2 regions of the Sorangium sp. So ce1335 genome follow, and region 1 is predicted to be linked to the other one. Evidence: predicted binding sites of a transcription regulator. Region 1 holds the regulator's gene; the other holds the start of a gene.
What was found. The regulator HrcA, encoded in region 1, represses chaperone genes, less so after heat shock. The targets are predictions, from matches to a motif close to GNTAGCACTCNCCNNNGGNGAGTGCTANC.
Positions count from the first base shown of each region.

Region 2: groES (co-chaperone GroES) is a predicted target of HrcA. The motif match lies at 2,079-2,107, and genes of this name have one in related genera.

Region 1 is NZ_CP150363.1:14,108-17,455, forward strand. Features, by position in the region: gene WMF24_RS00045 (extensin family protein) at 1-684, opposite strand, end outside; gene hrcA (heat-inducible transcriptional repressor HrcA) at 1,039-2,085, shown strand; gene WMF24_RS00055 (RluA family pseudouridine synthase) at 2,078-2,932, opposite strand; gene WMF24_RS00060 (response regulator transcription factor) at 3,172-3,348, shown strand, end outside.
Region 2 is NZ_CP150363.1:8,501,574-8,504,921, reverse strand. Features, by position in the region: gene groL (chaperonin GroEL) at 17-1,645, opposite strand; gene groES (co-chaperone GroES) at 1,680-1,970, opposite strand; gene WMF24_RS31360 (hypothetical protein) at 2,427-3,032, shown strand; gene WMF24_RS31355 (hypothetical protein) at 3,032-3,348, shown strand, end outside.

The DNA of each region.
Region 1 (3,348 bases):
CGCGGCCTCGCACACGATGGAGCGCAGCTCGCGCGCGGCCGCGTCCGCCGGCAGGCCGCTCGTCCCCCGGCCGGCCGCGCCGCGGCCCGCGGGCTTGCCCGCGCCCTCGCCGCACACCGGCGCGCCGCGCCTGCCCACGAAGTCGCGCTCGACGTCGAGCCACTCCTCCGCGAACGCGTCGCCGACGCGCCGCTTGACGAACCTGTAGGGATCGATGGCGAGCCCGCCGGGGTGCCTCGTCGCCAGCTTGCCCTCGGGCCACATGGCGTGCGGAGGCCGCCAGGCCGAGTACATCAGCACCTCGGTGATGTCGTGCACGCGCAGGATCCGGCTGAAGTCCGAGAGCGCGAGCGCGAGGCGGCAGTCGAAGACGTCGTACGGGTTGTCCGCGCGCCGGTGGGCCGGCAGCGCCGTCCGGTAGAGCACGCCGCCGACCCCCTGCATCAGCCGCACCGGCGCGAGCACGCCCGGCGCGCGCCGCACCGGCTCGAACGCGATCTTCCGCCGCACGAGCGCCTCCCGGCACTGCGCCGCGCTCATCGCCGCGTAGCGCGCCGACGGGTGCCTGGCCCAGTCCTGATGGAACTTCACCTTCGGCTTGCCCTGCGCGCTCGGCGCGGTCGCGAGCGGACCGAGCGCGAGGGCGAGCGCGCAGGCGATGGCGGCGTGACGTGCGGACGGCATCGGTGCTGGGGGGCCTCACCGCGCATCGAGCTCCCGGGTGGCCCGGGCTGACCAGGGAGCCTCGAGCGACAAGGGAACCACCGGAACTGCGGAACTGCGGAACTGCGGAACTGCGGAACTGCGGAACTGCGGGAACCACGACCTCCGGTGCGGCGGCCGCGCCCATCCTACCGCGCTATTTGACCGGGCCGCGCGATCGCCTCAAAATAGACCGCATGCGCCTCCGTGGGCCCAGCGCCCGCCCGCGCGTCTTGACGTATGGGAGCGAAGGCCCGGTCCGCATGGCTTCCCGGTCCGGGCAGTCCCTGGGCCAGGTAGCCACCGCGGCGCGCGCATGCGCCGCATGCAGCTGACATGGGAGATCTCTCCAATCGCGCTCGGAAGATCCTTTTCGCCGCGGTCACCGAGTTCATCGCGACGGGCGACCCTGTAGGCAGCAGGACGCTCGCGCGGAAGTACGGGCTCGATCTCTCGGCTGCCTCGATCCGGAACGTGCTCGCGGACCTCGAGGAGGCCGGCTACCTCCACCAGCCGCACACCTCCGCGGGGCGGATCCCGACCGACCGCGCGCTCCGGTTGTTCATCGACGCGCTCGTCGAGCTCCGGTCGCTCTCCCACGAGCAGCAGGCCGAGCTCACCGCCCGGTTCACCGAGATCTACGCGGTCGCCAGCGATCCGCTCCGCGAGACGGGGCGCTACCTCTCCGAGCTGTCGGGCGCCGCGGCGGTCGTCGCGGCGCCGCGGGCGGAGATCCGCGCCCTCGCCCAGCTCCGCTTCATCCCGACGAAGCCCGGGCAGCTCCTCGCCGTGCTCGTCTTCGCCGACGGCTCGGTCGAGAACCGCTTCATCTCGGTCGACGAGGCGGTCAGCGAGGGGGAGCTCACCCGGATCCACAACCTGCTCGCCGACGTCATCGAGGGGCGCACGCTGGGCGAGATCCGGGACCTCTTCGCCCGCCGCCTCGCGGACGAGCGCCTCCAGATCGACGCGCTGAGGCGCCGCGCCTTCGAGCTCGGCAGCAAGGCGACGGCCGACGTGACGCGGCGTAGCGGCGAGGTCGTCATCGAGGGGCAGAACCGCCTGATCGACCTGCCGGAGTACGCCGACGTCGACCGGCTCAAGAAGCTCATGAAGGCGCTCGAGGAGCGCGAGGAGCTCGTCGATCTGCTCGACCGGACCCTCGCCGCCGGCGCGGGCGAGGTCACCGTCTTCGTCGGCAGCGAGGCGGGCGATCTGGGCGGCGGCCAGCTCAGCCTCGTCGCCGCGCCGTACATGGAGAACGGGCGCGTCGCGGGGACCGTGGGCGTGCTCGGCCCGACGCGGATGGACTACGCGAAGGTGATGCCGCTCGTCGACGCCACCGCCGCGGCGATGAGCGAGGCGCGCGGCAAGGTCAAGTAGCGCCCTTCTGCCGCGGCTCGCGGAGCCGATCGAGCACCTCCTCGAAGTCGGCGGGCGGCGGCGCCTGGAACCGCATCGGCCGCTCGTCGGCCGGGTGGCTGAAGCCGAGCTCGGCCGCGTGGAGCATCAGCCGCGGGGCCTGGATCCTCGGCCCGCGGAAATCGCGCACGTAGACCGCCTCGCCGACGAGCGGGTGCCCGGACTCCGCGAGGTGGATGCGGATCTGGTGCGTGCGCCCCGTCTCGAGGCGGCAGGCGACGAGCGTCGCGCCCGCGGCCTCGCCCTGCAGCCCCCGGAGCGCCTCGACCGGCTCGACGTGCGTCACCGCGAGCTGCCCCTCGCGGCGCCCGTCCCGCGCCGAGCCGCGCAGCCCGTCGCCCCGATCCTCGACGAGGTAGCTGCGGTGCGTGCCGCGCGGGACCGCGCCGTGCGCGAGCGCGAGGTACTGCCGGTGCATCGAGCGGACGCGGAGCTGCTGCGCGAGGTGCTTCTTCGCGGCGAGCGTCCGCGCGAAGACGAGGAGCCCGCTCGTGCCCTTGTCGAGGCGCTGCACGACGCCGAGCGGCGCGCGCCCGCGCAGGCGGTCGCGCCGGGACAGCACCTCCCGCACGAGCGCGTCGAGCGTCGCGGCCTGCTCCGCGGGGTCCTCGTCGCCGTACGGGATGGTGCTCACCCCGGCGGGTTTGTTCACGACGACGACGCTCGCGTCCGCGTAGACGACGAGCTCGCCCTCGAGCTTGCGCCGCCGCACGGTCTCCGGCCGCGGCGCGCGCAGGCGGACCTCGATCCGCTCCCCGCCGAGCACCCGGCGCCGCGGGCTCGTCGCCACGGCGCTGCCGACCAGCACCTTGCCTGTCTCGATCAGCCGGCGCGCGTCGGACCACGAGACCGACGCGAGCGCCCGGACCGCGCCGTCGAGCGGCCGCCGGTCCAGCTCTGCCGGAACTATCCAGTGGCCGTCCTGCGGCGGTCGCACGGCCGCGGCCGGGTCGGCGGCGGTCGGCTCGGCGTGATCGTCAGCGTTGCGCGGGGGAAGCGGGGAAAGCGGCGGAACGGCGGGTCGGGGCGGGCGCATGAGGGCTCGTCGTGGGGCGCCTCGGCCCCGCCCACCAGCGTGGGGCCGGGCTCGACCGGCGCGAAAAAACGCTCATCCGCGGGGCCCGCGGGGCGAAATCGACCGCGAATGTTGACACATCGCGCGACCGGAGCCGAAGATATCCAGAGCCGTCATCGCTTTCTCGCCATCTGAGAGGAGACCCGTTC
Region 2 (3,348 bases), 4.5 Mb from region 1:
CTGGTCCGCGCCGCGATCAGAAGTCGTGGCCGTGGCCCGCGTGGGCGCCGCCGGCCGCCGCCTTCTCCTCCTTCGGCCGCTCCGCGATGAGCGCCTCGGTGGTGAGCATCAGGCTGGCGACGCTGGCCGCGTTCTGGAGCGCCGACCGGACGACCTTGACCGGATCGATGACGCCCATCTCGAGCAGGTTGCCGTAGTCGCCCGACGCCGCGTTGTAGCCGAACGAGTCCTTGCCCTCGCGCACCTTCTGCACGACGATCGAGCCCTCCTCGCCGGCGTTGGCCGAGATCTGGCGGAGGGGCTCCTCGATGGCGCGGCGGATGATGTTCACGCCGAACCGCTGCTCGTCGTTGACCTGGAGCTTCTCGAGCGCGCTCTGGGCGCGGATGAGCGCCACGCCGCCGCCCGGGACGATGCCCTCCTCGACGGCCGCGCGGGTCGCGTGGAGCGCGTCCTCGACGCGGGCCTTCTTCTCCTTCATCTCGGTCTCGGTCGCGGCGCCGACCTTGACGACCGCGACGCCGCCCACGAGCTTCGCGAGCCGCTCCTGGAGCTTCTCGCGGTCGTAGTCGCTCGTCGTGTTCTCGATCTGCGCGCGGATCTCCTGCTGCCGGGCCTTGATCTTGTCCTTCTTGCCCTGGCCGCCGACGATCGTGGTGTTGTCCTTGTCGATGATGACCGTCTTGGCGCGGCCGAGATCGCTGATCGTGACGTTCTCGAGCTTGAGGCCGAGCTCCTCCGCGATCACCTGGCCGTCCGTCAGGACCGCGATGTCCTTCAGCATCTCCTTGCGGCGGTCACCGAAGCCCGGCGCCTTCACGGCCGCGCAGTGCAGCGTGCCGCGGAGCTTGTTCACGACGAGCGTCGCGAGCGCCTCGCCCTCGACGTCCTCGGCGATGATGAGGAGCTGCTTCTGGCTCTTGGCGATCGCCTCGAGCACGGGGAGCAGGTCCTTCATGTTGGAGATCTTCTTCTCCGAGATGAGGATGTAGCAGTCCTCGAGGTTCGCCTTCATGGCCTCGGGATCGGTCACGAAGTACGGCGAGAGGTAGCCGCGGTCGAACTGCATGCCCTCGACCACGTCGAGCGTCGTGTCGGCGCTCTTCGCCTCCTCGACCGTGATCACGCCCTCCTTGCCGACCTTCTCCATCGCGTCGGCGAGGAGCTTGCCGATCGTCTCGTCGCCGTTCGCGCTGATCGTGCCGACCTGCGCGATCTCCTTCGCGTCCTTGGTCTGCTTGGCGGAGCCGCGCAGGTGCTCGACGATCGCCTCGACCGCCTTGTCGATGCCGCGCTTGATCTCCATCGGGTTGTGGCCCGCCGCGACGAGCTTGGAGCCCTCGCGGTAGATCGCCTGCGCGAGCACGGTCGCGGTGGTCGTCCCGTCGCCGGCGATGTCGCTCGTCTTCGAGGCGACCTCGCGGACCATCTGGGCGCCCATGTTCTCGAAGCGGTTCTCGAGCTCGATCTCCTTGGCGACCGTCACGCCGTCCTTGGTGACCGTCGGGGAGCCGAAGCTCTTCTCGATGACGACGTTGCGGCCCTTGGGGCCGAGGGTGACCTTGACCGCGTCGGCGAGGGCGTTGACGCCCGCGAGGATCATGCTGCGGGCGGACTCGTTGTAGATGATCTCTTTGGCTGCCATGTGTGTCTCTCCTAAGTTCCTGCTGTCGCCCGCGTCACTTCTCGATCACGCCGAGGATGTCGTCCTCGCGGAGGATGAGGTGCTCCTCGCCGTCGATCTTCACCTCGGTGCCCGAGTACTTGCCGAAGAGGACGCGATCGCCCTCCTTGACGTCGAGCTTGCGCACGGTACCGTCCTCGCCGACCTTGCCGTTGCCGACGGCGATGACCGTGCCTTCGATCGGCTTCTCCTTCGCCGTGTCGGGGATGTAGAGACCTCCCTTGGTCTTCTCTTCTTCCTTCACGCGCTGAACGATCACGCGGTCCTGGAGCGGTCGAATCTTCATGTGTGCGAATCCTCCGGGGACGAGCGCCGCGTCCCACGAGACGGCAGGGCCCCCCGCGACCCGAACGAGCGGTCGCGAGGCCCCCTACGTTTGCAGCCTGGGCACTTTGCTAGCACTCGCTTCCGGCGAGTGCTAGCGGGCGGCGCGGAAGATAGCCACCCCCCCGAGGGTGTCAAGCGCGGCTCCGACCGGTGCTTTGCGCGTTAGCAGCCAGGCGCTGGGGTGGCTGTAAGTTCCCAGAATCGCAAGAGAAGTGCGGGACGCGAAGCTGGGCTCGGCGCGGTCCGTCGGTTAAATTGACCGTATGAGGGCGGAAATGCGGCAGCACAGTGACGCGCCGCCCTCACGGTCTCCTGCCCGATGGAGGAGGCCGACAGGCCGTGTCTGGTTGACCTGAGCGCGCGGTGGCCCGGGTTACATCGGTATCCGGGGCGCCCGCGCAAGTGAGGTGCCCCCGTGAGCCAAGCGATCTCTGTGTCCCCGAGCATGACCCGCTATTTCCAGGAGGTTGTGGACGAGGCGCTCCGAGTTCGGAACGTCGCCGCGACCGAGGCGGCGTCGAGCTACCTCGTCAGTCTGCTCTGTGCCTTCGCTCACCCGGACGAGCACGCCGAGTCTGCCTTCAACCAGCCCCTGACCTTTCTGCTGCGCGATGCCCTGGAGTCCTCCGGTGCCGAGCGCTTCCGGCGGCTGCGCAACCTCGGCGACGGCGTGCTCTACGTGGTCGGCTTCTTCGGCGGCCACATCGAGCTCAAGGGGATCGACCGCGGCTACGTGGTCGGGGTCGGCTCGACCGCCTACCACCATGCCGCCGCCATGCTGCGCCTCAACGCGCGCGTTGGCCAGGGCCCTGATGTCCTTTCGGAGATGGCCGAGAAGTTCGAGCGCTTCGCGGCCGTCCTGAACGACGTGGCCGACGGTACGCTCGCGTCCGGCGCCCGCGACGAGCGCTCGGTGCTCCGGCTGTACGAGCGCTGGATCCGCACCGGCTCGAGCCGCCTCGCCGAGGAGCTCGGGGCGCGCGGGCTCGTGCCGAGCCGCGGAACCGGCGGGCTCAACTGATGCAGGGCGCGACCTTCACCGCGCGCATCCAGCAGCACCTCGCGCGGACCTACGCGCTCGACGACGCGCCCGCCGTGGACGACTTCATCCGGCCGACCGACGGCGGCGCCCGCGAGGCGCTGCTGATCCGCCACGCCGATGGGGACATCGAGGTGGCGCTCCACCTGCCGCGCCGCGCGATCTCCCGGGGGGGCGCGGGGTCGTTCGACGAGATCTGCCAGATCGTCGAGGGGGTGAGCCACTTCCTCTACGTGGCCGAGCGGGCGCGCCGGGAGCTCCCGGCCACCCAGCTCGAGCTCGAGCTCCAGGCCGAGGT